DNA from 3 places in the Bradyrhizobium sp. USDA 4354 genome. Region 2 is predicted to be linked to each of the others. Evidence: predicted binding sites of a transcription regulator. Region 2 holds the regulator's gene; each other region holds the start of a gene.
What was found. The regulator PhoB, encoded in region 2, activates phosphate uptake and scavenging genes when phosphate is short. The targets are predictions, from matches to a motif close to TGTCATNNANCTGTCAT.
Positions count from the first base shown of each region.

Region 1: ugpB (sn-glycerol-3-phosphate ABC transporter substrate-binding protein UgpB) is a predicted target of PhoB. The motif match lies at 5,901-5,917, and genes of this name have one in related genera.
Region 3: ACVIIV_RS32145 (inorganic phosphate transporter) is a predicted target of PhoB. The motif match lies at 5,955-5,971, and genes of this name have one in related genera.

Region 1 covers NZ_JBSSDC010000001.1:1,516,957-1,526,872, forward strand. The annotation lists gene ACVIIV_RS07090 (hypothetical protein) at 1-223, opposite strand, end outside; gene ACVIIV_RS07095 (hypothetical protein) at 201-806, opposite strand; gene aroA (3-phosphoshikimate 1-carboxyvinyltransferase) at 817-2,214, opposite strand; gene ACVIIV_RS07105 (TIGR02300 family protein) at 2,325-2,732, shown strand; tRNA gene ACVIIV_RS07110 (tRNA-Ala) at 2,829-2,904, shown strand; gene ACVIIV_RS07115 (GIY-YIG nuclease family protein) at 3,073-3,309, shown strand; partial or broken gene ACVIIV_RS07120 (MarR family winged helix-turn-helix transcriptional regulator) at 3,327-3,789, opposite strand; gene ACVIIV_RS07125 (organic hydroperoxide resistance protein) at 3,948-4,373, shown strand; gene ACVIIV_RS07130 (CaiB/BaiF CoA transferase family protein) at 4,550-5,752, shown strand; gene ugpB (sn-glycerol-3-phosphate ABC transporter substrate-binding protein UgpB) at 5,972-7,288, shown strand; gene ugpA (sn-glycerol-3-phosphate ABC transporter permease UgpA) at 7,338-8,219, shown strand; gene ugpE (sn-glycerol-3-phosphate ABC transporter permease UgpE) at 8,219-9,067, shown strand; gene ACVIIV_RS07150 (sn-glycerol-3-phosphate import ATP-binding protein UgpC) at 9,176-9,916, shown strand, end outside.
Region 2 covers NZ_JBSSDC010000001.1:1,116,299-1,126,214, forward strand. The annotation lists gene ACVIIV_RS05350 (OpgC domain-containing protein) at 1-1,199, opposite strand, end outside; gene apaG (Co2+/Mg2+ efflux protein ApaG) at 1,411-1,803, shown strand; gene ACVIIV_RS05360 (Hsp33 family molecular chaperone) at 1,936-2,943, opposite strand; gene argF (ornithine carbamoyltransferase) at 3,152-4,087, opposite strand; gene ACVIIV_RS05370 (acetylornithine transaminase) at 4,087-5,295, opposite strand; gene ACVIIV_RS05375 (GcrA family cell cycle regulator) at 5,755-6,267, shown strand; gene phoB (phosphate regulon transcriptional regulator PhoB) at 6,503-7,210, opposite strand; gene phoU (phosphate signaling complex protein PhoU) at 7,225-7,941, opposite strand; gene pstB (phosphate ABC transporter ATP-binding protein PstB) at 7,953-8,774, opposite strand; gene pstA (phosphate ABC transporter permease PstA) at 8,771-9,616, opposite strand; gene pstC (phosphate ABC transporter permease subunit PstC) at 9,618-9,916, opposite strand, start outside.
Region 3 covers NZ_JBSSDC010000001.1:6,891,675-6,901,590, reverse strand. The annotation lists gene ACVIIV_RS32160 (GMC family oxidoreductase) at 1-817, opposite strand, end outside; gene ACVIIV_RS32155 (toll/interleukin-1 receptor domain-containing protein) at 836-2,737, opposite strand; gene ACVIIV_RS32150 (M20 aminoacylase family protein) at 2,933-4,105, shown strand; gene ACVIIV_RS32145 (inorganic phosphate transporter) at 4,278-5,906, opposite strand; gene ACVIIV_RS32140 (UdgX family uracil-DNA binding protein) at 6,043-7,485, opposite strand; gene ACVIIV_RS32135 (putative DNA modification/repair radical SAM protein) at 7,485-8,720, opposite strand; gene ACVIIV_RS32130 (ImuA family protein) at 8,881-9,669, shown strand; gene ACVIIV_RS32125 (Y-family DNA polymerase) at 9,566-9,916, shown strand, end outside.

The DNA of each region.
Region 1 (9,916 bases), 400 kb from region 2:
CCCGACCAAGACGACGTTGCTTGGCCAGATACTCGGCGATCGCACCGACCAGAGCGTCGAGCCGATCGTCCTGCGTCAGCGCCGGCTCATCCTCGATCGTCTCGTATTGAGCGCGGGCGGTCCCTGCCAGATCGAACGTGTCCACGAATTCGGCCAGGACCGCGTCCCGCGGCGCGCCGGCCCGAATGCGATCGACAGCTTCAGCGAGGGTATTCGGGCGCATCCGCTCCTCCCCCGAGATCCATGTTCTTCAGCAAGAAGCGTTGCTTCTCCGAGGATGCCGCGCTGACGGGAAAATACCGGCCAAGCAGAGCGATGGCTTCCTCTACGGTCGAGATTCCAACCACTTTCATCAAGTTCAAAATATCCAGCCGTTCCGTCTCCCCGCGAACGGGATCCGTAATGCGGAACGCCTTCAATTTCAGTGCCAGAAGATATTCAGCGGACGGCACCCAAACCTCGAGCCCCGGCGGCGTGCCATCGCGCGGGAAGGTCCCAAATTCCAGATGATCCGCGGCGCGGTCGGCGAGTGGACTGAGATGAAATACGACATGGCCGTTGAACCAGTCGGCACCCCATCCATTCCTTGCGGCAATATCGGCCGTCGTTCTTTCCAGCCAATCCGGCAGCGGGCGCTCGAGCTTCGAGACGTCGACATCTTCGGTCGCGAAGCGGAAATTGCTGGCCAGCATGAGGGCCGAGCCGCCATAGACCGCGATCTGAAGCTTTGTTCCGGCGTCGGCCGCAGCACGGCCGATCGAATCGAAAGCCTCCAGCAAGGCGTCGCGGTCGAAGGCTGCGCTCATCGCCACGGCCTCATGAAAGCTCGGCCCCTAGCGAACGCATCATCGGAATGAAATCCGGAAAACTGGTGGCGATGAAGGCGGTGTCGTCGACGGTTACCGGCTGGTCGGAGGCGCAGCCCATCACCAGCGCGGACATCGCGATGCGATGGTCCATATGGGTGGCGACGGTGCCGCCGCCGGGGACATGGCCGCGGCCCTCGACGATCAGATCGTCTCCGGACACCTCGACCCTGACGCCGTTGACGCGAAGCATGTCGGCAGTGGCTTCAAGCCGGTCGGATTCCTTGACGCGCAGCTCCTGCAGGCCGCGCATGATGGTGGTGCCTTCGGCGAACGACGCCGCCACCGCCAGCACCAGATATTCGTCGATCATGGAGGGCGCGCGCTCCGCCGGCACCTCGACGCCGCGCAGCCTTGACGCGCGCACGCGCAAGCGCGCCATCGGCTCGCCGGCATCGCCCCGCTTTTCGCTCTCCTCGATCGAAGCGCCCATTTCGCGCAGCGTGGTGAACAGGCCGGTGCGCAGCGGATTGGTCATGACGTCGGACAGCACGACATCGGAGCCCTCGACGATCAGCGCTGCGACGACGGGGAATGCCGCCGACGAGGGATCAGCGGGGACCACGACATTGGCGCCATGCAGCTCGGGCTGGCCCACCAGCGTGATGCGGCGTCCGTGCTGACCTTCCTGCACCGAGGTGATGTCGGCGCCAAAATGCTTCAGCATCAGCTCGGTGTGGTCGCGGCTGGCCTCGGCCTCGATCACGGTGGTGGTACCCGGCGCAGCCAGGCCCGCCAGCAGCACGGCCGATTTGATCTGGGCCGAGGCGACCGGGGTCTTGTAGGTGATCGGCAGTGGGTCGCGCGCGCCCTGGATGGTCAGCGGCAGACGCCCGCCGTCGCCGCCGGAGGTGACCTTCGCGCCCATCTTTTCGAGCGGATCGAGGATCCGGCGCATGGGACGGCTGCGCAGCGAGGCGTCGCCGTCGAACACTGCCGAGATCGGGCAGCCGGCGACGGCGCCCATGACCAGCCGGCAGCCGGTGCCGGAATTGCCGAAATCCAGCGGCGCCTTGGGCTGGGCGAAGCCGCCGACACCGACCCCGTTTACCTTCCAGGCGAAATCGCCGGTGCGCTCGACCCTGGCGCCCAGCGCCTGCATGGATTTGGCGGTGTTGAGGACGTCCTCGCCCTCCAGCAGACCCGAAACCTTGGTCTCGCCGACCGCGAGCGCGCCCAGGATCAGCGCGCGGTGGGAGATCGACTTGTCCCCGGGCACCCGTACTTTCCCGGTCAGGGGCCCGCTGGCGCGAGACTGGAGCGGCCTCGGTTGGTCGGAATGGGTCAAGATTGTGTCCTTGAATAGGCCCTTGGATGCATCCTTGGGGCTAGCGCGCAGGTACCACATGGTCCGCGCCCCGTCACGGGCATGTCGTTCTCTCGTAATGCGCTATTGACAGCGGGCCGCCAACTAGCCAAGTGAAGCACCGCTTTTCAGACATTCCCAGGATTCCTGCCGTGGCCAAGTCCGAACTCGGAACCAAACGTATTTGCCCGACCACGGGCAAGAAATTCTATGACCTCAACAAGAATCCGGTGATCTCGCCCTATACCGGCGAGGTGGTGCCGATCGCGCCCGTGGCGCCCGCACGTGCTCCCCGCGGCGCCGAGGCCCGCAGCATGGCTCAGGACACCACGCCGGAGCCGGCGGAGGCCGAGGAGTTGGTCTCGCTCGAGGAGGCTGATGCCGAGGAGAACACCGGCAAGGTCAAGGCGGTCGTGCCCGAATCCGAGGACGATATCGAGGTCGATGAGACCCTCGACGACGATGATGACGATGATTCGACCTTCATTGCCGACGAGGAAGAGGGCGATGAGGACGTGACCGACATCATTGGTGATGTCGGAGGTGATGAAGAGACTTGAGATCAGTCCTGATCTGTGAAAAAGGGTGCACCGCGCGAGTCACCAGGCTCGCCGGTCTGTGGGGGATCCACCAGGATCGTCCCATTTAAGGACTAAGGGGCCATAGCTCAGCTGGGAGAGCGCTTGCATGGCATGCAAGAGGTCGGCGGTTCGATCCCGCCTGGCTCCACCAGCCTTCGCTCGCTTCGCGAGCTTCGGCTGGGCAAGCCTAGGGAAGTCCCTCGTAGCGAAGTGAGCGAATGCTGTCCCGCCATAGCCCGAAGGGCGACTCTATCCACGATCGCAAACAAAGCCCCGTACTGGCTCCAGCCTGCTATCCTGCCCTCTGGGAGGAAGCAGAATGAAATACGTCTATATTCTCGAAAGTCTCGATTCCGAGCACTTCTACGTCGGCATCACGGACGACCTGCGGGCCCGCTTGGAGAAGCACAACGCCGGCGAGGTACCGCACACCTCGAAATACGGGCCTTGGCGAATTCGGACTTATTTCGCGTTCGATGACGCCGCACGCGCTGTCGCATTCGAGCAATATCTGAAATCTGGCTCTGGCCGCGCGTTCGCGAAGAAGCATTTCTGACCGCGCGCCCGGGAAACCTACTCCCCGATCACCGCATTCAACCTATCCCGCAGCGCGACGATCTCGTCCTTCATCCCGACCAATTCCGACACCGAGCAATCCGACGCCGCCAGGATCGACTGCGGCACGCTGCGTGCCTTTTCCTTCAGTGCATGGCCTTGCGGCGTCAGCGCGATCAGCACCTGGCGCTCGTCCTCGCGCGAGCGGGTGCGCTTGACCAGATGGGCAGCCTCGAGGCGCTTGAGCAACGGCGTCAGCGTGCCCGAATCCAGGAAACAGCTTCTCGCCGATTTCCTTGACCGGCACGTCGTCGCGTTCCCACAGCACCAGCATCACCAGATATTGCGGATAGGTCAGGCCGAGCCGATCGAGCAGCGGCTTGTAGACGCGGTTGAAGGCGTGCGCGGCGGAATAGACCGCGAAGCAGATCTGGTTGTCGAGCCGAAGCGGTGCGTCCACCGCCGATGATTTCCGGGCCATAGAGAATCTCACGGGTTTCTTTCCATTCTGGGGCCGGCCGGCGGCACATTCAATTGCGAACAATTAAATGTGAAGCCTCGCAATTTCGATTGCGCGCTATCTAATTGCCTGCAATAAAGATTGCACCCCACCCACCCCAAGACCTCAGGGAGACCCCAATGTCCGTGAACGTCCTCTACAAGACCAGCGCAAAAGCCACCGGCGGCCGCGACGGCCATGCCGCGACCATCGACGGCGCGCTCGACGTCAAGCTCACCACGCCGAAGGAGCTCGGCGGCGGCGGCGGCGCCGGCAACAATCCCGAGCAGCTGTTCGCGGCCGGCTATGCCGCCTGCTTCATCGGCGCGATGAAGTTCGTGGCCTCGCAGGGCGGCCCGAAGGTGCCCACTGATGCCTCCGTCACCTCGACCGTCGGCATCGGCCCGCGTTCCGAGGGCGGCTTCGGTCTCGACATCGACCTCGCCGTCTCGCTGCCGGGCCTCGCCCGTGCGGAGGCCGAGGCGCTGGTCGCGAAGGCGCACCAGGTGTGCCCGTACTCCAATGCCACGCGGGGCAATGTCGACGTTCGCCTGACGGTCGTCTGACGGAAAGGCGGATGGGCTGGCCCGGGATCCCCCTCGGGCCGGCCGCTACCGTTGATTTCCCACCGCGCGGGATGGCCGCACAGCGGCGCATACGGCCCCACGCCCGGCGCCATTGCTGGCGCAAACAAACCTCGCTAGGCCTGTAATCCAAAGATCGACACAGGGGAAGCGAAGGCATGACTGAAGCCGTTTTGGGCGCAATGAGCGGACTGCGCGTCATCGATCTCACGCGCGTGCTCGGCGGTCCTTACTGCACCCAGATCCTCGCCGACCATGGCGCCGACGTGATCAAGGTCGAGCCGCCCGCTGGCGACGAGGTGCGCGAATGGGGCCCTCCCTTCCATGAGGAGGATGCGGCCTATTTCGTCGGCATCAACCGCAACAAGCGCTCAATCGGCCTCGACCTCGCCTCCGAGGGCGGCCGCGTCGTGCTGCTCAAGATGCTGGAGACTGCGGACGTCCTGATCGAGAATTTCAAGCCGGGCACGCTGGAGAAATGGGGCATCGGCAACGCGGTGTTGCGCGAAAAATTCCCGCGCCTCGTGCATTGCCGGATCTGCGGCTTCGGCGCCGACGGGCCGCGCGGCGGCAATCCCGGCTATGACGCCATCATCCAGGCCATGACCGGCATGATTGCGGCGACCGGCTCGCCCGAGAGCGGGCCGATGCGGATCGGCGTGCCCTTGGTCGACATCACCACCGGCCTCTATGCGGCGATCGGCATCCTGATGGCGCTGTCGGAGCGGCAGCGTTCGGGCAAGGGCCAGTTCCTGGAAACCACGCTGTACGAGACCGGTCTCGCCATCATGCATCCGCACACCGCGAATTATTTCATGCATGGCAAGCCGCCGAGCCTCACCGGCAACGAGCACCCCAACCTCGTGCCTTACGCGATCTTTCCGACCAAGACCGACAACATCTTCATCGGCGTCGGCAATGACGGCACCTTCCGCAAGCTCGCCAAGGAGATCGGCAAGCCCGAGCTCGGCACCGATCCGCGCTTTGCCCGCAACAAGGACCGCATCGCCAATCGCGAGGCGCTGCGCGCCGAGCTGGCCGCGGTGTTCAGCCAGCACGAGGCCGAGCCGCTGTGCAACCGCCTGCTCGCGGCGGGCCTGCCCGCAGGGCCCGTGCAGAAGATCGACCAGGCGTTGACCAATCCGCACACGATCTACCGCGGCGATATTATCGAGAAGGACTGGTACAAGGGCGTCGCCTCGCCGATCCGGCTCGACCGCAGCAAGCCGAGCCTGCGCCGCGTGCCGCCGAAATTCAGCCAGCACGCCGCGGAGGTGCTGGGCGAGTTCGGGTATTCCAAGGCCGAGATCGACGCGATGGTCGAAAAGGGCACGGTCTGCGGTCCCGAGCGCAAGCGCTAGGGCGCCACACCTTCACAGCCTCCAATGCCGCACTGCGGCGCGCGCACGCCTGTGCACCGCGAACGGCTGCGGCTGTCCGCGCGCATCTTCGCCTATTTTCGGGCTTTCCTTTTCCAGCGCTTGCCGCTTTCGTTTCGGCCGCTTACACAGTCATGTGAACGTCATATGGCGCTGCTAGCGCAAGCGCTTCTTTAGTGACGGGCAAGGGAGGTTTTCTTGATGGCTCTTCGACATTTTGGCGCTGCTGCTGCTGTTGCACTCACGGTTGGTCTCGGCTCCTCGCCGGCGCTCGCCGTGACCGAAATCCAGTGGTGGCACGCGATGACCGGCGCCAACAACGAGGTCATCGTCAAGCTCGCCAACGACTTCAACGGCGCGCAGAGCGACTACAAGGTGATCCCGACCTACAAGGGCAACTATGCCGACACGATGAATGCCGGCATCGCCGCGTTCCGTGCCGGCAACGCGCCGCACATCATGCAGGTGTTCGAGGTCGGCACCGCCACCATGATGGCCGCGACCGGCGCCGTGAAGCCGGTCTACAAGCTGATGGCCGAGACCGGCGAGAAGTTCGATCCGAAGGCCTATCTACCCGCAATCACCGGCTACTATTCGACCTCGAAGGGCGAGATGCTGTCCTTCCCCTTCAACTCGTCGTCGACCGTGATGTGGGTCAACCTCGATGAGCTGAAGAAGGCCAATGTCGAGATCCCGAAGACCTGGCCTGAAGTATTCGAAGCCGCCAAGAAGCTGAAGGCGGCCGGGCACGCCACCTGCGGCTTTTCCAACTCCTGGGTCACCTGGGTCAATCTCGAGCAGCTCTCCGCCTGGCACAACGTGCCGCTGTCGACGAAGGCCAACGGCCTCGACGGCTTCGACACCGTGCTCTCGTTCAACGGACCGCTCCAGGTCAAGCATCTTGAAAACCTGGTCGAGCTCCAGAAGGACAAGACCTACGACTATGCCGGCCGCACCAACACCGGCGAAGGCCGCTTCACGTCGGGCGAATGCCCGCTCTACCTGACCTCGTCGGCGTTCTTCGGCAACGTCAAGGCGCAGGCCAAGTTCGCCTTCACCGCGGTGCCGATGCCCTATTATCCGGACGCCAAGGGCGCGCCGCAGAATTCGATCATCGGCGGCGCCTCGCTCTGGGTGATGGGCGGCAAGTCGGCCGAGGAGTACAAGGGCGTCGCAAAATTCCTGACCTTCCTCTCGGACACCGATCGTCAGGTCTACATCCACAAGGCCTCCGGCTATCTGCCGATCACCAAGGCGGCGTATGAGAAGGCCAAGGCCGAGGGCTTCTACAAGGACCAGCCGTATCTCGAGACGCCGCTGCTCGAGCTGACCAACAAGGAGCCGACCGAGAACTCGCGCGGCCTGCGCCTCGGCAACATGGTGCAGCTCCGTGACGTCTGGGCGGAAGAGATCGAGCAGGCGCTGGCCGGCAAGAAGACCGCCAAGCAGGCGCTGGACGCGGCCGTCGAGCGCGGCAACACCATGCTGCGCCAGTTCGAAAAGACCGCCGTGAAGTAAGGCGACAAGCGGCAGGCCGGTCAGCCGGCCTGCCGCCCCTGCGGGCATCATGCAAAAGCAAGCCATTTTCCAGTCGAAGCTATTGCCCTATGCGCTGGTTGCGCCGCAGCTCGCGATCGTCCTGATTTTCTTCTACTGGCCGGCCTTGCAGGCCGTGATCCAGTCCTTCCTGCTCCAGGACGCCTTCGGCCTGTCGACCAGCTTCGTCTGGTTCGAGAACTATCTCGAGCTGTTCAAGGAGCGCGCCTATTTCGAGGCGATCCTGCGCACCTTCTTCTTCTCGTTCGCGATCGCGGTGTCGTCGTTGTCGTTCGCGCTGCTGCTCGCCGTGATGGCGGACAAGCCGCTGCGTGGCTCGATGCTGTACCGCACGCTGCTGATCTGGCCCTATGCGGTGGCGCCGCCGGTCGTCGGCGTGCTCTGGATCTTCATGCTGCATCCCTCGCTCGGCGTGCTCTCGCGGTACCTGCGGGCGCTGGGCATCGACTGGAATCCGCTGCTCGACGGCGATCAGGCCGCAGCGCTGATCATCATGGCCGCCGCCTGGAAGCAGATCTCCTACAACTTCCTGTTCTTCCTCGCCGGCCTGCAGAGCATCCCCAGAAGCGTGATCGAGGCGGCCGCGATCGACGGCGCCCGCCCGATGCGGCGGTTCTGGACCGTGATCTTCCCGCTGCTGTCGCCGACCATCTTCTTTCTCCTGGTCGTCAACATCGTCTACGCCTTCTTCGACACGTTCGGCATCATCGACACCATGACCCGCGGCGGTCCGGGCAAGTCGACAGAGACGCTGGTCTACAAGGTCTATACCGACGGCCTGCTCGGCGGAAACCTTGGCAGCTCGGCGGCGCAATCGGTGATCCTTATGATCATGGTGATCGTGCTGACGGGCATCCAGTTCCGCTTCGTCGAACGCAAGGTGACCTACTGATGGTCGAGGAAGAAGGCTTTCGGCGCTACATTGCCCATATCATCCTCTGGATCGGGATCGCGATCGTCGCCTTCCCGGTCTATCTCGCCTTCGTGGCGTCGACCCAGGACAACGCGGTGATCGCCAACGGGCAGATGTCGCTGCTGCCCGGCGGTCATTTCTTCGAGACCTACTACCAGACCATCTTCGTCGGCACGAGCGGCTCGACCCGCGAGCCGGTCGGCAACATGATGCTGAACTCGCTGGTGATGGCGCTGCTGATCGCGGTCGGCAAGATCGCGATCTCGATCATCTCGGCCTATGCGATCGTGTATTTCCGCTTTCCGTTCCGGATGCCGATCTTCTGGCTCATCTTCATCACGTTGATGCTGCCGGTCGAGGTGCGCATCTATCCGACCTACAAGATCGTCGCCGACCTGCACATGCTCGACAGCTATGCCGGCCTGTCGCTGCCGCTGATCGCCTCGGCTACCGCGACCCTGCTGTTCCGCCAGTTCTTCATGACCGTGCCGGACGAATTGCTGGAGGCCTCGCGCATCGACGGCGCCGGCCCCTTGCGCTTCTTCTGGGATACGCTCTTGCCGCTGTCGCGCACCAACATGGCCGCGCTGTTCGTGATACTGTTCATCCTCGGCTGGAATCAATATCTCTGGCCGCTGCTGATCACCACGCGCGACGACATGCAGACCATCCAGATCGGCATCCGCAAGATGATCACCACCACCGACGCGCTGACCGAATGGCCGATCGTGATGGCAACCGCCGTGCTGGCGATGCTGCCGCCGGTGTTCGTCGTCGTTGCCATGCAGAAACTGTTCGTGCGCGGCCTGGTCGAGACGGAAAAGTGAAGATGGCGAATAGCGAGTGGCGAGTGGCGAATGGGGTCGCTGCGTCCGCCTTGCTCATTACACCTTCCCCATTCGCCAGTCCCTATTCGCTACTCGCCGGTGCAACCCATGGCTAACGTCACCCTGCGCAACGTCCGCAAGACCTATCCCGGCGGCTTCGAGGCCATCAAAGGCGTCGATGTCGATGTCGGCGACGGACAGTTCTGCGTGCTGGTCGGACCAAGCGGCTGCGGCAAGTCCACGCTGCTGCGCATGGTCGCGGGGCTGGAGACGGTCACCGGCGGCGAGATCGACATCGGCGGCCGAATCGTCAACCAGATCGAGCCCGCCGACCGCGACATCGCGATGGTGTTCCAGAACTACGCGCTCTATCCGCATATGAGCGTCTACAACAACATGGCCTATGGCCTGCGCAACCGCGGCATGGCCGAAGCCGAGATCAAGACCCGCGTCGAGGAAGCCGCGCGCGTGCTCGAGCTGTCCGCGATGCTGGAGCGCAAGCCGCGCCAGCTCTCCGGCGGCCAGCGCCAGCGCGTCGCCATGGGCCGCGCCATCGTGCGCCAACCAAAGGTGTTTTTGTTCGACGAGCCGCTCTCCAATCTCGACGCAAAACTGCGCATCGCGATGCGCGTCGAGATTCGCAAATTGCAGCGCCGCCTCAACACGACCTCGATCTACGTCACCCACGACCAGCTCGAGGCGATGACGCTCGCCGACATTCTCGTCGTGATGAACGGCGGCCAGGTCGAGCAGGTCGGCAATCCCCTCGCGATCTACGAGAAGCCGGCAACCACCTTCGTTGCCTCCTTCATCGGCGCGCCGCCGATGAATTTGATGTCGACGCGGCCC
Region 2 (9,916 bases):
TTGTCAGCCACGCGCTTGTACCACGAAATGACCCAGGCCACGCCCCACATGATCAGGACTCCGGAGAGACTAGTCAGCGCATGCATGGCTGCGCCACCGGAGACTTCGGCCAGGATGAAGTGGCCGGCAAAGGCCAGGAAGACGCCGAGACAGAAGATCTCGAGGGAATGCTGGCCGCACAGGATCAGCGGCCGCAGCCAGGGCGATTTCAGGCCCGGCCAGTCCTTCGGCAGGAAGCGCACGGTGAGCGCGGCCAGCGCCAGGAAATGCGTGAAGCGCAGCACGTCGAGATCGGTCTTGTTGATCGGATACATCCATTGCTCGATCAGCTTTGGCATGAACTGGGAGAGCTGCGGCACGTACCAGGTCAGTGTCACGTAAAACGACGCGACGAGATAGGCGATCGCCATCCACATCGTGACGCGTGACGATAGAATACGCGACATGCGGCGCGCACCTCCGAGCGCACACCATGCACCGAACACGAACAGCAATTGCCAGGCAAAGGGATTGAAGGCCCAGAAGCCGTTCGGATAGGCCGACAGATAAAGATCGTACTCCCAGGTCACCGCATAGAGCACGACCGAGAGGCCGAGCGTGACGTCGGGCCGCCATTTCATCGACCACAGGATCAAGGGCAGCGCCAGCATCAGCACGATGTAGAGCGGGAGCACGTCCATGTTGACCGGACGGAAACGCAGGAGCAGCGCCTGCACGATGGTGACGTCGGGCTGCTTGAGGAAGTCCATGATACCCATCTCTTCGGTGTAGAGCGGGTTCTCGAACCTGGTCGCCACATAGGAGATCTCGGCGAGGAAGATCGTGAACAGGAAGACGTGGGCGACGTAGATCTGCCAGACCCGGCGCAGGATGCGCGCGGTGGCGATGAGGACGCCGTTCTCCAGCATCGCCCGGCCATAGACGAAGGCGGCGGTGTAGCCGGAGATGAAGATGAAGATCTCGGTGGCGTCGCTGAAGCCGTAATTGCGGATGGTGAACCAGGTCAGCAGACTCGGTGGCAGATGATCGATGAAGATCAGCCATAGCGCGAGCCCGCGGAACAGATCGAGCCGGAGCTCGCGCTCGCCGATGGCGGGCAGCGTGATGGCCGGCGCAGCCGTGCGCGGCTTGGTCCCTGCGGGCATGGCCCCCGCGGTTCCCGCGATCGTCGGTCCCGTCACTTGGTCGGCAATGGTCATCGGGGGCCTAAAAACCCTTCCGCAAATCGCGACGTTGAAGGAGTGTAATGGTCCGGCTGTCGTCTCGCAAAGCGGCCAGATCACATAAGGGTGCCTCCCTTGGGAGTGTCCTTCTTGGGGGTGTCCTTCCCCTCGAATTCTGGCGGGACGATGTCGCCCAAGCCGTCCGCGGCGTTTGGTTCCCGGGGCAGATTTCGCTATGATGGCAGCCATGTACCGCGCCGTGACCCGCCAGATCGAAGTGACCGTCGAGCCGAATTTTGTTCCGGAGCAGTCGTCGGCCGACCGCTCGCGCTATTTCTGGTCCTACACCATCGTCATCACCAATTCGGGCGAAGAGACCGTGCAGCTCAAGACGCGGCACTGGATCATCACCGATGCCTCCGGCCGCCAGCAGGAGGTGAAGGGCGAGGGTGTGGTCGGCGAGCAGCCGATCCTGGCCCCCGGCGAGCGCTTCGAATACACCTCAGGTGTGCCGCTCTCGACCGCCTCAGGCTTCATGACCGGCCGCTATCAGATGGTCAGCGAAACCGGCGAACGCTTCGAGATCGACGTGCCGACATTCTCGCTCGACAGCCCGGACAACAAGCGGGTGTTGAATTAGGGCGGTGCCGTAGGGTGTGGCACGCAGCTGCATCAACATCGTCATTGCGAGCGGAGCGAAGCAATCCAGAGTCCCTCTGCGGAAAGAGGCTGGATTGCTTCGCTCCGTTCGCAATGACGGAGAATGCAGAACCTACGCGTTCTCCGCGCCCGCCTCGTGTGGCGTGAACTGGTACACCGATGAGCAGAACTCGCAGGTGACGACGACCTTGTCGTCCTTGACCATCGCGACGCGGTCGTCGGGCGAGAAGCTCTTGAGCATCGAGGCGACCGCATCGCGCGAGCAGGAGCACTGCGCCTCGATAACCTGCGGGTTGAACACGCGCACGCCGCGCTCGTGGAAGAGGCGGAACAGCAGCCGCTCGCCCGAGAGCTCGGGATCGATCAGTTCGACGTCTTCGACGGTTTCGATCAGCGAGCGCGCCTCGACCCAGGCGTCATCTTCGGCGATGCTGTGCACCTCGGTGCCCTCGGGCGCATCGCCGGGATGCAGATCGGCCCGCCGAGCGCGCTCCGGCGCCTTGGGCAGAAACTGCATCAGCATGCCGCCGGCGCGCCAGCGATGCTTGCCGCCGTCGCTTGAGCGCCACTCCTCGCCGACCGCGAGGCGCACCTTGGTCGGGATCTGCTCGGAGCGCAGGAAATATTCGTGGGCGGCGTCTTCCAGGCTGCCACCGTCGAGCGCGACCAAGCCCTGGTAGCGGCTCATGTCCGGGCCCTGGTCGATTGTCATGGCGAGATGACCGCGGCCGAGCAGCGTGCCGGAATCCTTCGCCGTGCCCAAGCGCGAGGCATCAAAGCGGGCATAGGCGCGCAGACCATCCGGCGCCTTGTAATCGACCACCAGGAACGACACCGGGCCGTCGGTCTGGGCCTGAAGAATGAAGCGGCCCTCGAATTTCAGCGCCGAGCCGAGCAGCGTCGCCAGCACGATGGCCTCGCCAAGCAGCTTGCCGACCGGCGCCGGATAATCGTGCTTGGTGAGAATGTCGTCCAGCGCCGGACCAAGCCGCATCAGGCGCCCGCGCACGTCGAGCGCGTCGACCTCATAAGGCAGCACGGCGTCGTCGATCGGAACCGCTGATGGTGCGCGAACCGGGCCTTCTGGCCCGGTTTTCATGTCAGGAGATTGAGAAACCATGGGGCGTTATCTGGGGTCGAAGGGCGGGGAATGGAAGGGGTGTGTGTTCCGGAATGCGCGTGGAGCTGTACGAAGCCACCTCAAATTCGATGTCGTCCCGGACAAGCGCAGCGAAGCGGAGCTTGTCCGGGACGACACCTGTGTGTGAGGCTCGTTCCCGGACGACATCGGCGTGTGGGGCGACAAGAGCGCCAACAGACGCGCCGCGTTATTTCACCGCGTCAAAACACCAGGCCAGAATGCCTTTCTGCGCGTGCAGACGGTTTTCGGCCTCGTCGAACACGACCGATTGCGGGCCGTCGATCACTTCATCCGTGACCTCCTCGCCGCGATGGGCGGGCAGGCAGTGCATGAACAGCGCGCCGGGCTTGGCCAGCGACATCAGCTTGGCATTGACTTGGTAGGGCTTGAGCACGTTGTGGCGGTGCTCACCCTCCTTGTCGCCCATCGACACCCAGGTATCGGTGACGACGCAATCGGCGCCGCGCACGGCGGCTTCCGGATCGGTGCCGAGCACGATAGGCGCGCCTGACGTCTTGATCCAGTCGCGCATGGCCTTTTTCGGCGCGAGCTCTGGAGGCGTTGCGACGTTGAGCTGGAACTTGAAGCGCTCGGCGGCATGCGCCCACGACGCCAGCACGTTGTTGTCGTCGCCGGTCCAGGCCACCGTCTTGCCCTCGATCGGGCCGCGGTGCTCCTCATAGGTCATGAGGTCGGCCATCACCTGGCAGGGATGCGAGCGTCGCGTCAGGCCGTTGATGACAGGCACGGTGGCGTTGGCCGCAAGCTCCAGCAACGCATCGTGATTGAGGATGCGGATCATGATGGCGTCGACATAGCGCGACAGCACGCGCGCAGTATCGGCGATGGTCTCGCCACGGCCGAGCTGCATCTCGGCGCCGGTGAGCATGATCGCCTCGCCGCCGAGTTGGCGCATGCCGACGTCGAACGACACGCGGGTGCGGGTCGAGGGACGCTCGAAGATCATCGCTAGCGTCTTGCCTTCGAGCGGCCTGACCGGCTGATGCGCCTTCTGCTTTGCCTTCATGGCGGAAGAGGCGGCGAGCATGCTCTTGAGCTCCGACAGCGGCAGCTCGTTGATGTCCAAAAAGTGCTTTGGAGCTTTGTTGGGCGTCTTGCTCATCAGCTTGCCGCCCGCTTGGTGTGGCTGGACGAGATCGCAGTGCAGGCGCGTTCGAGCCGCCCGACGCTGTCCTCGATCTCCGCTTCGGTGACGATCAACGGCGGCAGGAAGCGCACGACATTGTCACCGGCCCCGACGGTGAGCAGTTTTTCGGCGCGCAGCGCCGCGACGAGATCGCCCGAGGCCACCACGGCTTTGATACCGATCAGGAGGCCCTCGCCGCGCACCTCGCTGACGATATCGGGATGACGGTCGATCACGGAGGCAAGCTTCTGCTTGAGCAGCAGCGACATCTTCTGCACGTGGTCGAAGAAGCCGGGCTTGAGCATGACGTCGAGCACGGCGTTCGCAGCCGAGATCGCGAGCGGATTGCCGCCGAAGGTCGAGCCGTGCGAGCCGGGCCCCATGCCAGCGGCCGCGTCCGCAGTCGCGAGCACCGCGCCGATCGGGAAGCCGCCGCCGAGCGCCTTGGCGAGCGACATCACGTCAGGTGTGACGCCGGTGCGCCTATAAGCGAAGAGATCGCCGGTGCGGCCCATGCCGGTCTGCACCTCATCGAACGCGAGCAATAGGCCGTGCTCGTTGCAGAGCTCGCGCAGCGCCTTCAGGAAGCCGGGAAGCGCAGAACGAACGCCACCCTCGCCCTGGATCGGCTCGATCAGGATGCCGGCGGTGTGCGGGCCGATCGCCTTCTTCACGGCTTCCAGATCGCCATGTGGCACCTGGTCGAACCCGTCCATCGGCGGACCGAAGCCCTCGAGATATTTTGCAGATCCGGTGGCGGCGAGCGTCGCCAGTGTCCGGCCGTGGAAGGCGCCCTCGAAGGTGATGATGCGGTAGCGCTCCGGGTGTCCCTTGGAGAAGTGATGGTGGCGCACCAGCTTGATCACGCCTTCCAGCGCCTCTGCGCCGGAATTGCAGAAGAACACGAAATCCGCAAAGCTCTCGTTGCAGAGACGGCTTGCGAGCTTCTCGCCGTCCGGGCTCTGGAACAGGTTCGACATGTGCCACAGCTTCGTCGCCTGCTCCTGCAACGCCTTGACCAGCGCGGGATGAACGTGGCCGAGCGCATTCACCGCCACGCCCGAGGTGAAATCGAGATAGCGATCGCCATTGGCCGCGATCAGCCAGCAGCCTTCGCCGCGCTCGAAACCGAGGTCGGCCCTGGCGAAAACGGGGAGCAAATGCGGCGCGGCGCTCTTGGTCATGACGTCACTTGAATGTTGCGGACGGTGTGACGCGTGCATTGCGCAACGCACCATCGACCGGCCCGGAAAACGAAACGTGCCGCCTTTTAAGGGCGGCACGTAAGACTATCTTATGCTTGGCAAGACGGGTGTCAATGCCGCCCGGAAAGCCTCGCGAAACGCTCAATCCGTAGTCTTGCGGTGCCGATTTTGCGGGGTTTTCACCACGGAACATGTGGAAGCGAGTCGGCGGACTCTTGCGCGGGAGTCACGCCATATTGTAGCGTTTAGCCTGTCAGATACGACATCTCGTGCAGCGGTTCTGATCCCAAGAGTCCTCATGTACCGGCGTAAACGTTCGGGCGTCTTGAGCGCGCCCGGCGAGCCTTAAGGGATTCGGGCGGCACGGGTTTTTCAAGGCTTTAGGCATTCGCTGCGAAGGCCCCAGGATGGCAGGCGCGCAGCGAGGGAAAGGGTGCAATGACGGTTTTGACCTGGTCCGATGATCGCGTCGAGCAGCTGAAAAAGCTCTGGGAGGCCGGACTTTCGGCCAGCCAGATCGCGGCGGAGCTCGGCAATGTGACCCGCAATGCCGTGATCGGCAAGGTGCACCGGCTCGGCCTGTCCGGCCGCGCCAAGAGCCCTTCATCGGCAGCGCCCCGGCCGCGCAAGGCGCGGCCCGCGCAGCACATGATGCGGGTGACCCGCCCGGTCGCGCGCGGCAACACCGCGCTGGCGCAGGCCTTCGAGGTCGAGGTGGAGGCCGAGCCTGTTACCTACGACAACGTGGTGCCGATGAGCCAGCGGCTGTCGCTGCTGGAATTGAACGAGGCGACCTGCCACTGGCCGGTCGGCGATCCATCGAGCCCGGATTTCTTCTTCTGCGGCGGCAAGGCGCTGTCCGGCCTGCCCTACTGCGCCCAGCATTCGCGCGTGGCCTATCAGCCCGCAGCGGATCGCCGTCGCGCGCCGGCGAAGCCGGGCACGCGGTGAGTTTGTTGATCTAGCTGATGGCAGTCGTCACACGATGACGGCTCAACACATCCGATGTCGTCCCGGACAAGCGCGCCAAAAGCGCGCGCAGATCCGGGACCCATAGCCACCGCGAGATGTGGTTACGGACTCGGAGTTATCTTTACCGCGCAGCATTCACGTTCTGTGGTTATGGGTCCCGGATTGCGCTTGTCCGGGACGACACTGAGTGTGTCGCTAAGGCTTCCCAAACCCCTTACGTCTGCTCGGCCTTCGCGAAGCGATCGTCCAGCGCATAGCCGGCGCCGCGGACGGTGCGGATCGGATCCTGCTCGCGGCCGAGATTGAGCAGCTTGCGGAGGCGGCCGATATGGACGTCGACGGTGCGCTCGTCGATGTAGATGTCGCGGCCCCAGACGCTGTCGAGCAGCTGCTCGCGCGAGAACACGCGGCCCGGATGCTCCAGGAAGAACTCCAGTAGACGATATTCGGTCGGGCCGAGATCGATTGGCCGGCCCGAGCGCGCCACGCGGCGCTTGTCGCGATCGAGCTCGATATCGCCATAGGCGAGCACGGTGGCGAGCCGCTCGGGGCTGGCGCGCCTGAGCAGGCCCTTCACGCGCGCAAGCAGCTCCGGCACCGAGAACGGCTTGACGATGTAATCATCGGCGCCGGTCGCAAGTCCCCGCACCCGCTCGCTCTCCTCGCCGCGCGCGGTAAGCATGATGATCGGCAGCTGCTTGGTTTCGGGGCGGGTACGAAGCCGCCGGCACAGCTCGATGCCCGACAGGCCCGGCAGCATCCAGTCGAGCACGATCAGATCGGGAATGTGCTCCTTGAGGCGGGTGTCGGCGTCGTCGCCGCGCATCACCGTCTCGACGTCATAGCCGTCGCCTTCGAGGTTGTAGCGGAGAAGCTCGGTGAGAGCCTCCTCGTCCTCAACCACCATAATGCGTGCGCCCATGTTGTCGTCGCTCCTTAGGTATTCGGCACCGTCGTGGCGAAGGTCGTCATGTCGCCCTTCGGCCGCTTGTCGGTGATCGCCTGGCCCTCGATCATGTAGAACACGGTCTCGGCGATGTTGGTGGCGTGGTCGCCGATCCGCTCGATGTTCTTGGCACAGAACATCAGGTGGATGCAGAACGAGATGTTGCGCGGATCCTCCATCATATAGGTGAGGAGCTCGCGGAACAGCGAGGTGCAGATAGCATCGACTTCCTCGTCGCCCTTCCACACCGTCATCGCCGCCGGCAGATCGTGCGCTGCATAGGCGTCCAGCACCGACTTGACCTGCTGCTGCACGAGGTCGGTCATGTGTTCCAGGCCGCGGAACAGCTTGAGCGGATGAAAGTCCGTCTCCAGCGCCGCGACGCGCTTGCCCATGTTCTTGGCGAGGTCGCCGATGCGCTCGAGATCGGTCGCAACGCGCATGGCGCCGACGATCTCGCGCAGGTCGACTGCCATCGGCTGGCGGCGGGCGATGGTGAGCACGGCGCGCTCCTCGATGCGCTTCTGCAGCGCGTCGAGCTCGGCGTCGGTGGCGACGACGCGCTGGCCGAGCGCGACGTCGCGGCGGATCAGCGCGTCGACGGAATCGACGATCATGCGCTCGGCTATGCCGCCCATCTCGGCGACCAGGCGGGTGAGCTCCTGGAGGTCGGTGTCGAAGGCCTTTGCGGTATGTTCAGAACCCATGTTCCGTCTCCTCAGCCGAACCGGCCGGTGATGTAATCCTGCGTGCGCCGGTCGCTCGGCGACGTGAAGATCTTGCTGGTGTCATCGAACTCGATTAGCTCGCCGAGATACATGAAGGCGGTCTTGTCGGAGACGCGCGCCGCCTGCTGCATGTTGTGCGTGACGATCGCGATCGTGTAGTTCTCGGACAGCTCCTGGATCAGCTCCTCGACCTTGGCAGTCGAGATCGGATCGAGCGCCGAGCAGGGCTCGTCGAACAGGATCACCTCGGGCCGCACCGCGACGGTCCGCGCGATGCAGAGGCGTTGCTGCTGGCCGCCGGAAAGCGACAGGCCGGAGGCATTGAGCTTGTCCTTGACCTCGTTCCACAGCGCGCCGCCGCGTAGCGCCTTCTCGACGCGGTCGTCCATCTCCGACTTCGAGATCTTCTCATACAGACGAATGCCGAAGGCGATGTTCTCATAGATCGTCATCGGGAACGGCGTCGGCTTCTGGAACACCATGCCGACCCGCGCCCGCAGCAGGTTGAGGTCCAGCTTGGCGTCGAGAATGTTGGTGTGGTCGAGCAGCAGCTGGCCGGTGGCGCGCTGGCCAGGATAGAGATCGTACATCCTGTTGAAAATGCGCAGCAGGGTCGACTTGCCGCAACCGGACGGGCCGATGAAGGCCGTGACGCGATTGGTACCGAGCGCCAGATTGATGTTCTTCAGCGCGTGGTGCTCACCGTAGTAAAAATTCAGGTTGCGCGCGGTGACCTTAGCGGGCGCCTCGGGCAGCGGCTGCGAGCCGGGATGAACGGTCGGCGCGCTGACGGAAATAGACATTTCACTCATTTTGCAGTCCTCTCGGCGCCAATGATGCGCGCGCCAATGTTCAGGGCAAGCACGGTCAGGGTGATCAGCAGCGCGCCGCTCCAGGCGAGCTGCTTCCAGTAGGCGTAGGGGCTCTGCACGAAATTGTTGATGGTCACGGGCAAGTTGGCCATCGTCTTGTCCAGACCCAGGCTGAAGAACTGGTTCGAGAGCGCGGTGAACAGCAGCGGCGCAGTCTCCCCGGCGACGCGGGCAGTTGCGAGCAGCACGCCGGTGATGAGGCCGGAGCGCGCGGCGCGATAGGCGATCCGCTTGATCACCAGCGAGCGCGGCAGGCCGAGCGCACTGGCGGCTTCGCGCAGCGGATTCGGCACCAGCAGCAGCATGTCTTCCGTGGTGCGCACCACGACCGGGATCACGATGACGGCGAGCGCCAGCGCGCCTGCGATCGCCGAGAAGCCTCGCATCGGCACCACCACCGCGCCGTAGATGAACAGGCCGATGATGATCGAGGGCGCCGACAAGAGAATGTCGTTGATGAAACGGATCACCGAGGTCAGCCTGTCGTTGCGGCCGTACTCGGCGAGATAGGTGCCGGCGAACAGGCCGAGCGGCGCGCCGATGCCGACGCCGAGCACGGTCATGATCAGCGAGCCGACGATGGCGTTGCGCAGGCCGCCCTCGGTCGATCCGGGCGGCGGCGTGTCAGCAGTGAAGACCTGGAGGTTGAGCCCGGCCAGGCCGTTGTAGAGCAGCGTGATTAGGATCAGCGCTAGCCAGGTGACGCCGAAGGCGGCAGCGGCGATGCAGAGCCCGCGGATGATGATGTCTCCGCGGCGGCGGCGTGCGTAAATCGGGTTCATGTCACTTCCCCGCCTTCTGTTCCAGGCGCATCAGCATCAGCCGCGCAGCTGCGAGCACGAAGAACGTCAACACGAACAGCAGCAAACCGAGCAGGATCAGACCGGACTGGTGCAGGCCGTCGCTCTCGGCGAACTCCGATGCGATCGCCGCCGAGATCGTGGTGCCTGGGGCGAAGATCGACGAGGAGATGCGGAACGAGTTGCCGATGATGAAGGTCACCGCCATGGTCTCGCCGAGGGCGCGGCCCAGCGCCAGCATGACGCCGCCGATGATGCCGACGCGTGTGTAGGGGATCACCA
Region 3 (9,916 bases), 5.8 Mb from region 2:
TGCCGGAGCGATGCAGCACCTGCACCGAGCCGATGGAGCCTGCCGAGAGCACCACCTCGCGTTTCGCCCGCGCCTCGATGATCTCGCCGTTCTGGACGAAGCGCACGCCGACGGCGCGACCCTGCTCGATGATGAGACGGTCGACCAGCACGTGCTTCTCGAGCCGCAAGTTCGGGCGGTTCAGCGCCGGCTTGAGGAAACCGCGCGCCGAGGACCAGCGCCGTCCGCGCTTCTGGTTGACGTGGAAATAGCTGGTGCCTTCGTTGTCGCCGGTGTTGAAATCCGGGATGCGCTTGATGCCCATCTCCTCGGCGGCATCGCCCACGGCGTCGAGAACATCCCAGGACAGCCGCGGCGCCTCGATGCGCCAGCCGCCGCCGGCGCCGTGGTGCTCGCTGGCGCCGAGGAAGTGGTCCTCGAGCCGCTTGAACAGCGGCAGCACGTCGTCATAGCCCCAGCCGGTCAGCCCAAGCTGGCGCCAGTGATCGTAGTCGGCAGCCTGGCCGCGCATCGAGATCATGGCGTTGATCGCCGAGCAGCCGCCGATCACCTTGCCGCGCGGATAGGCCAGCGCGCGGCCGTTCAGACCCGGCTCGGCCTCGGTCTTGAACATCCAGTCGGAACGGGGATTGCCGATCGCGAAGAGATAGCCGACCGGGATGTGGAACCAGATCCAGTTGTCATCGCCTCCGGCTTCGAGGACGAGGACGCGGTTGTTGCGATTGGCCGAGAGCCGGTTGGCGACGATGCAGCCGGCCGTGCCGGCCCCGACGACGATGTAGTCAAACTCCCCTTCGAGCCTGCGCGATGATTTCATGAGCAAGTGATTGATCTCTCAAGTCGTAGGTGTTTGATGATTCGCCAAGTCGCGAACATACCTGCAAATACGGACCACTTCTTTCTGCCGTTGCGTCTTGGTTAGGTCGACGAGCGGAATCTGCGGATCGTTGGCTGCCTCGAGTGCGGCCAATTCAGTTTCTTCATAAAGGGCGTGGTCGATCGCGACCCACACGATCTCCACCCCCCGAGCCTGCGCTGCGGTCAGCAGCGTCTTCAACTCATGCTGCACGACAAAATCGGAGTTCAGGAAATTTTGGCTTGCGAGTAGTAGCGCGACGTTAGCCTCCTTCATGGCGAGGTCGATGGAATTCTTCCAGTTGGTCCCCGGTTTTAGGCGGGTGTCATCCCAGAGATCAATTGTTCCTTTCCTGAGGAGAGGCTTCAGCGCTACCTGGAATGTCTTCAACCAGCTCCGGTCGTTGTGGCTGTAGCTTACGAACACCCTGGTGACGGGTTCCGTTGGCGCCGGCAGGGCCGCCGCCTTACTCTTTTCGTCGATGCCGTTGATCTGAACCCCGAGTGCTCGAAGATCCTGCTCGACTCGACCAAGATCCTCCTTCGCGATTTCCGCCCAAAGTGCGGGACGCCTGTCGCCCAGCGGGCTTGCGACGATGAAGGCAGCCAGCACTTCGCGTTTCCAGATTGGACGCAAAAGCGTAAAGTCGTGCTGTCGGGCGACGAGATCGAGTTGATCGAGAAGATCGTGCCGGCCCATATGAATCAGGGCAGCCAATACCAGAAGTTTTTCGTCAGAACTTGATGTCTCGTGCTCGCGACCACTCAGCAGAGGCTCGGCTTCGGCGCCGAGGAGGCGGACAAGAGCGATTGCACTAACACTTCGAATCCAACCTTGATGACTGTTGAGACCCGTCTCAAGCTCCTTCAGCACGGATTTGTCGCGCCGAAGAGCCAACGAATAGCGCATCTGCGCTCCGACTTCATCGTCACTGTGCACGACCGACGCTACGATCGGCGAGCAATCCGGCCAATCGATCTTCAGGGCGTAGAGCGTGCTCAGGGCCCACGTGACGCCTGAGCTTGCGACGCCATCGCCGATGGCACTGGCTACAAGGCGACCTGCGTCAGGATGCACCGTATCGCCGAGGGCAATTCCTGCCGCAACGTCGGTGCCTGCCCGTCCGAGAAACCTTGCGACGACGGGCAAGGTGCGGCGCAGCCGGAGGTGAGATAGACCCGTCAATGCGTGGTTCTTGTATTTTTCGTTGCTGCCCTCAAGCCATTTTTTGATCAAGGCATCAGCTGCAACCGGCTCGAGTTCGCGCATGATCCGGTCGATGTCCCAACCGAACTCCTCCTCGCGAACGTATTTCTGGAAGTCGGCAATCAGCTCTTGGCACTGGTCCAGTAAGAACCCGTTGCCCGACTTGGCAAATATGCGCAACAAGGCTTGAATGGCGTAGAACGCAAATTTCTCCATGTAGTATTTGCTGACTGGCGGCGGATAAGAATTGACGGGGCCGGAATTCCCGTAGCGGGCCGTTTGGATGATTTCGTAACTGCCGTCATAGGCGGCATACCCGAGAGCCTCAATCGTCAGCCGTCGGACGTCGATATCGTTCGAGTCTATGAGGCCGAGGATTGCCCCGCCTACACGATTGTTCCCGGCGAACGCTCTGAAGCAGGGCGAGCTCGCAATCTTGGCGTGCCATTCACCAGTTTTGATTAGTTCAAGCAGATGCGGAACGATTGCGGGACTCAGTCTTTCGCAGAGCCTGACGAGCCGGCCCCTCGCATGCCAGGGGCGGTTGGGCCAAGGGAGATCAAGCGGAAGTAGTTCCTTGATGATTTCAGGGCCCTGGGCGGCCAACCGCTCCAGTGCCCTCTCTGATACAACCGGATCGGGGTCGCCAAACTGCTGAATATCAGCACTTGCCATTTCAAAACCTCAGTAGTCGAGCCAGTGGTACTAGGATCGTACTGCAACCGGATTTGCCATTGAAACCAAAGCCTGGACCCAGCCCCTTCGGGTCCGAGACGATCACGCGATTTCGACTTGTGGGCGCGATTATTAGGTGGACCGACGCTTGCATGGTAGACAGTCCTGCATTCCTAACAAGGCTTGAGATCCTCCATGCCCATCGTGAACCGCGTCGCCGACCTCCACCCCGATATTCAGGCCTGGCGCCGGGACATCCATGAGCATCCCGAGCTGCTGTATGATGTCCACCGCACCGCAGCATTCGTGGCGGACCGGCTGCGCGAGTTCGGCTGCGACGAGGTCGTGACCGGCCTCGGCCAGACCGGCGTGGTCGGCGTGATCAAGGGTAGCAAACCGGCCGGCGAGGGGCTCAAGGTGATCGGCATGCGTGCCGACATGGACGCGCTGCCGGTCGAGGAGCAGACCAATCTGCCTTACGCCTCCAAGACCCCCGGCAAGATGCACGCCTGCGGCCATGACGGCCATACTGCGATGCTGCTGGGGGCCGCCCGCTATCTCGCCGAGACCCGCAATTTTGCCGGCGATGCCGTGGTGATCTTCCAGCCGGCCGAGGAGGGCGGCGCCGGCGGCGCGGCCATGGTCAAGGACGGCTTGATGGAGCGCTTCGGCATCGAGCAGGTCTACGGCATGCACAACGGGCCGGGCATCCCGATCGGCTCGTTCGCGATCCGGCCGGGTCCGATCATGGCGGCGACCGACGAGGTCGACATCATGATCGAAGGCGTCGGCGGCCACGCCGCGCGTCCGCACAAATGCGTCGATTCCGTGCTGGTCGGCGCGCAGGTGATCACGGCGCTGCAGTCGATCGTCGCGCGCAGCGTCGATCCCTTGGAATCGGCGGTGATCTCGATCTGCGAATTCCACGCCGGCAACGCCCGCAACGTCATTCCGCAGACCGCGACGCTGAGAGGCACCATCCGCACGCTGTCGCCGGAGGTACGCAAGCTGGTCGAGAAGCGCGTGCATGAAGTCGTGGCAGGCGTGGCACAGATCACCGGCGCCAAGATCGACCTTCGCTACAAGCGCAATTATCCCGTCGTGAACAATCATGCGGCGGAGACCGAGGTGGCGCGGCGCATTGCCACGCAGGTCGCGGGCGAGGCCAATGTGCATGAGATGGCGCCGCTGATGGGCGGCGAGGATTTCGCCTACATGCTGGAAGCGCGGCCCGGCGCCTTCATCTTCTGTGGCAACGGCGACAGCGCCGGCCTGCATCACCCCGCCTATAATTTCAACGACGAGGCGATCGTCTACGGCACGTCGTATTGGGTCAAGCTGGTCGAGGAACAGCTCGCGGCGTCTTAAAGGTCTCCGTCGTCATTCCGGGAGGGTCCGCAGGACCAGACCCGGAATCTCGAGATTCTCCGGTCCGCAATTGCGCACCGTAGTTCGGCTCTTCGAGCCGCCCCGGAATGACAAGCTGAATGCAAATGGCCGGGCGTAAGCCCGGCCATACGCTTTAGAGTTATCGGTCTCCTCAGAACATCCGCGAGAAGATCACATAGAGCGTGGCCGACAGCATGATCGCGCAGGGCAGCGTCAGCACCCAGGCCATCAGCAGGTTGCGGATGGTCGACCATTGCAGGCCCGAACCGTTCGCCGCCATGGTGCCGGCGACGCCCGACGACAGCACATGCGTGGTGGAGACCGGCAGGCCGAACACGTCGGCGGCGCCGATCGTGGCCGCGGCAACGAGCTCGGCCGAGGCGCCTTGCGCATAGGTGAGATGGGACTTGCCGATCTTCTCGCCGACCGTGATGACGATTCGTTTCCAGCCGATCATGGTGCCGAGGCCGAGCGCGATGGCGACTGCGATCTTCACCCAGTTGGGGATGAACTTCGTGGCGGCGTCGAGCGAGCCCTTGTAGGCGTTCAGGGTCGCGATCTCCTCCTTGTTGAGATCGTTCTCCTTGTCCTTCATCAGGAACCGGATCGCTTCCGAGGTCATGTACATGTCGTTGCGGGTGTTGCCCACGGCTTCCGCCGGCACCTTGTTCAGCGTGCCGTACTTGGCGACCTGATCGCCGACCTCCTTCACCAGCACGGCGAGCGAGGGATAGGTGCCCTCGTTGATGTGGCGCAGCGTGATGTACTGCGTCACCGCGGGGCGCGGATCGCCGATGATGCTGTGGCCGGCGCCCTTCGCCGAAATCACCTTGGAGGCGGCCTCGGAAGTCTTCTGGAACTGGGCGACCTGGGATTCCGGCAGCGCGCGGTTGAGCGCGTAGGCCGTCGGCACGGTGCCGATCAGGATCAGCATGATCAGGCCCATGCCCTTCTGGCCGTCGTTCGAGCCGTGCGCGAAGCTGACGCCGGTGCAGGTGGCGATCAGCAGGCCGCGGATCCAGAGCGGCGGCGCCTTGTTGCCTTCGGGCGCGGAATAGAGCGCCGGGTTGCGCACGATGAACTTGAGCAGCAGCAACAGCGTGGCGGCGCAGATGAAGCCGAACAGAGGCGACAGCAGCAGCGCGTAGCCGATCTCGGTCGCCTTGGTCCAGTCGACGCCCGAGGTGCCGTCGCGGCCGCGCATGACGGCGTTGGCGACGCCAACGCCGATGATCGAGCCGATCAGCGTGTGCGAGGAGGAGGCGGGCAGGCCGAAGAACCAGGTGCCGAGATTCCACAGGATCGCGGCGATCAGCAGCGCGAACACCATGGCGAAGCCGGCGCTGGAGCCGACCTGGAGGATCAGCTCGACCGGCAGCAGCGAAACAATGCCGAAGGCGACCGCGCCGGAGGACAGCAGCACGCCGAGGAAGTTGAAGAAGCCCGACCACATCACCGCGACTTCGGCCGGCAGCGAATGGGTGTAGATCACGGTCGCCACCGCATTGGCGGTGTCGTGGAAGCCGTTGACGAACTCGAAACCGAGCGCGATCAGGAGCGCAACGAACAACAGGATATAGGGCAGGTAGGTCGTCACCCGCATGCCGGTGGCGTTGACGTCGACATAGATGCTGTAGGCGACGAACAGCAGGCCCGCGGCGAGGATGCCGAAGAATAGGATCATCGTCAGCGGATTGAAGCCCTTGTCGAGATTTGGCCGCGAGGCCGGCTGGATCGGCGCGGGATCTGCTACCGCGCGGTCGAATGCAACATCGGTCATGTCTGGACGCCCCTTAGCTTTCAGGTAAGGGTATTGTCCGCGATGGACTTGAAGGCTGGATGACAACCAAGGCGTGAAAGCCGTTTTCCTGCCAGTATGCCGTTTCCCTGCCAGTATGCCGTTTCCCTGCCAGTCCTTAGGCAGCTCGTGCGGCCTTCTTCTGCAAGCCGGCGGCGATCTTCAAATCCTCGACAAAGCGCTGATACTCCAGCACCTTGGCTTCCGGATCGGGCAGCCGCAGCAGATAGGACGGATGCACCGTCACGAGCGCTTTGCGTCCGTCGGGAAGGTCTAGGAGCCGGCCGCGGTTCTTGCCGATCGGAGTGATCTTGCCGAACACGCTTTGCGCGGCGGTGGCGCCCATCGCCACGATGAGATCCGGCTGGATTGCCGAAACTTCCCGCTCATACCATTGCCGGCACGCCCGGATCTCAGGCGTGTTCGGCTTCTGGTGCAGGCGGATCTTTCCGCGCGGCACGAATTTGAAGTGTTTGACCGCGTTGGTGACATAGACCTTCTTGCGGTCGACGCCGGCTTCCTCCAGCGCGCGGTCGAGCATCTGGCCGGCCGGACCGACGAAGGGGTGGCCGGCGAGGTCTTCCTTGTCGCCGGGCTGCTCGCCGACCAGCATGATGTTGGCGTTCTTCGGGCCCTCGCCGAACACGGTCTGCGTCGCATCCTTGTAGAGATGGCAGGCGCGGCAATGGGCGGCTTCCCCGCGGAGCGCTTCGAGATCGTCGGCAGCAAGCTTGCGTTTCATCGGAGCCTCCGGCCGCTTCTGAGGCTTGTGCGGATCGGTTGCGGCATTGGCGATCATGGCGCCGGTCATACGCTCGGCGTCCTCGATCAAGGGCTTAATGATCGAGGCCTCGGGCAGGTTCCTCCAATATTTCTTCGGCATCTCGGCCTGCATCGCCTTCACCTTGAGCCGGGCCGGATTGAAGATGCTGGCGTAGTAGCGCCGCCAGGTCTCTTCCAGCCGGTCTTCGCCCGGTGCTTCGCTCTTGCTGACACCCGGCGTGAACGAGAGCGCGTGGCCGTCCCAATGCGCGGACAGATCGGGCGTCAGGATCGACCAGGGCATGTCGGCAAAGCGTTTGGCGAAGAACGGCGCGGCAAGCTCGACGATGTGATGCTCCGGCTCGAACCAGGCGACGTAATGCGCCTGGCGTTCCCGGCCGATCTCGCGGAAGCGGACGAAGGCATGCATCTTGTGCTCGTCGCGATAGACCGCTCTCGCCATGGCCGTGACCTGCGCGACATCAGGATCGGTCGCGACCTCGATGAGGTCGTGATTGTCCTTCAATCGCCAGAGCAGGCGATAGAGGATCGCGAAACGCTTGATATCGCGATGCAGGATTGCGGCCTTGGCGAGCTCGACGAATTTTGCTGATACGTTGAAGGTGCCGTCGTTCGCCTCGACGATCGGAGACGGCGCGGGCGGTGCGAACAACTCCGCTTCGCCGCCCTGCACGGTCCAGGTGACATCGTTGGGATTCACATGATGGAGCACGAGCGAACGTGCGGCTTTGCGCCAGCCGTCGAAATCGGTTTCGGTGTCGAGGGTGATGTACTGCATCAGAAGCCAAATCCCAGTTGCGTTGCTTTCGGCTTGAACCGCTCGATCAGCCCGGCGGCATCGAGACGATGCGGTGAGGGGCGGTGATCGCTGAGGATGATGAACGGCAGCGCCTTGTTGCGGGGCACGTGCAGCCGCGCGAGATCGGCGAGGCGGATCGTGGTGGTGCGCCGCGTTGCGATGATGCGTTCGACCGCCTTGGTGCCGAAGCCCGGCACGCGCAGCAGTTCCTCGCGGCTGGCGCGGTTGACGTCGAGCGGGAAGCGGTCGCGATGGCGCAGCGCCCAGGCGAGCTTGGGATCGATGTCGAGCGGCAGCATCGCGCTGTCGTCGACGATCTCGCCGACGTCGAAGCCGTAGAACCGCATCAGCCAGTCGGCCTGGTAGAGCCGGTGCTCGCGCAGCAGCGGCGGCGCACGCAGGGGCAGGGCGCGGCTGGCGTCGGGGATCGGGCTGAACGCGGAGTAGTAGACGCGCCGCAGCCGGTAGGCGCCGTAGAGATTGGCGCTGGTGTGGAGAATGGTGTGATCGGAGGCGCTATCTGCGCCGACGATCATCTGCGTGCTCTGTCCGGCCGGCGCGAAGCGCTGCGGTTTTGCCTTCGTCTTCGCGCTGCGGTCTTCCTCGGTCTCGTCCAGCTTCAGCCGCAACCGGCCCATGGTGCGGCGGATCGCGCGGACGTCCTTCTCCGGCGCGAATTGCTTCAGGCTCGTCTCCTCAGGCATCTCGATGTTGATGGAGAGGCGATCGGCATATTTGCCCGCTTCCGCGATCAGCGCGTCGTCGGCCTCGGGAATGGTCTTCAGGTGAATGTAGCCGCGGAAGTGATGCTCCTCGCGCAGCTTGCGCGCGACGCTCACCACTTGCTCCATCGTGTAATCAGGGCTGCGGATGATGCCGGAGGAGAGAAACAGACCCTCGATGTAATTGCGCCGGTAGAAGTCGAGCGTGAGCTTGATCACCTCCTCGATGGTGAAGCGGGCGCGCGGCACGTTGGAGGAGGTGCGGTTGACGCAATAGAGGCAGTCGTAATTGCAGGCGTTGGTCAGCAGCACCTTGAGCAGCGAGATGCAGCGACCGTCCGGCGCGTAGGAATGGCAGATGCCCATGCCGGGCGCGGTCGAGCCCATGCCCTTGCGATCGCTGGAATCCCGCTTCTCGGTGCCGCTGGAGGCGCAGGACGCATCGTATTTGGCGGCGTCCGCCAGGATTTCCAGCTTGCGTTGTACGTCCATCCCGGAATCCCTTTGATTCAACTTATGAATCCCTAGCCCGCCAATTCGATTGACTCTTCGGCCGCCGTTAGCTTTATATTAGAACATATCATGAACAAATGAGCCAGCTGTTGGTTCTTCTTTTGAGGACCACGGCATCAATTCCTGGGGAGCGGCGAGCATGAGCGGCGCACGGACAAGCGCGCTTGCGATCTTGCGCGGCCAGATCGAGCGCATCGAGACCGCGGAGGTCGCGCATCAGCACGAGCGGGTCGCGCTCGGCCATAGCGAGGCCGACAGCGCGCTGAAAGGTGGGCTCGCGCGTGCGGCGATCCACGAGGTATTTTGCGAAGGACGCCAGGGCGCCGCCGCAACGGGTTTTGTCACCGGGCTTGCAGGCCGCGTGACGGCACGCAAGCCGCTGCTGTGGGTGCGGCAGGATTTCTCGGAAATTGAAACCGGCGCGCTGTCGATGAGCGGGCTATCGGAGCTCGGCCTCGATCCCCGCCGCGTGGTGATGGTGCGCGCCGCCGATGTCGAGAGCGCGCTGCGCACCTCGGCCGACGCGCTCGCCTGCGATGCGCTGGGGGCCGTCGTGCTCGAGCTCTGGGGCGAGATCAGGCAGTTCGATCTCGTGGCGAGCCGCAAGCTGACGCTCGCCGCGCAATCTTCCGGCGTTACCGGCCTCTTGCTGCGGATGGCCGCGCAGCCGCTGCCATCGACTGCCGAAACACGATGGATGCTGCGCGCGGCGCATTCGCCGCCGGGCCCGATGTGGAGCGCCTGGGGCGCGCCGCGCTTCGATGCCGAGCTCTTGCGCAATCGTCATGGCCCGTGCGGCCGGTGGATCATGGAATGGAATTGTGATGAGTGCCAGTTCAGTGAACCGTCGACGTATTCTCAGCCTGTGGCTGCCGCGCCTGCCCATCGACAGGATCCAGCGGTTCTTCAACAGCGCCGGGCTGGGTAAAGCCAATCATGAGCCGAGCATCGTCGTCATCAAGGACAACAATGCGCTGGTGATCCATGCGCTGGACGAGGCCGCCGAGCGCCTCGGCCTGTATATCGGCCAGCCGCTCGCCAATGCGCGGGCGATGTGTCCGGACTTGCGTGTGTTCGACGCCGACCCTGTCGCTGATGCCAAGACGCTCAGTGATATCGCCGACTGGTGCGACCGTTTCACACCGCTGGTGGCGCTCGATGCGCCGCACGGGCTG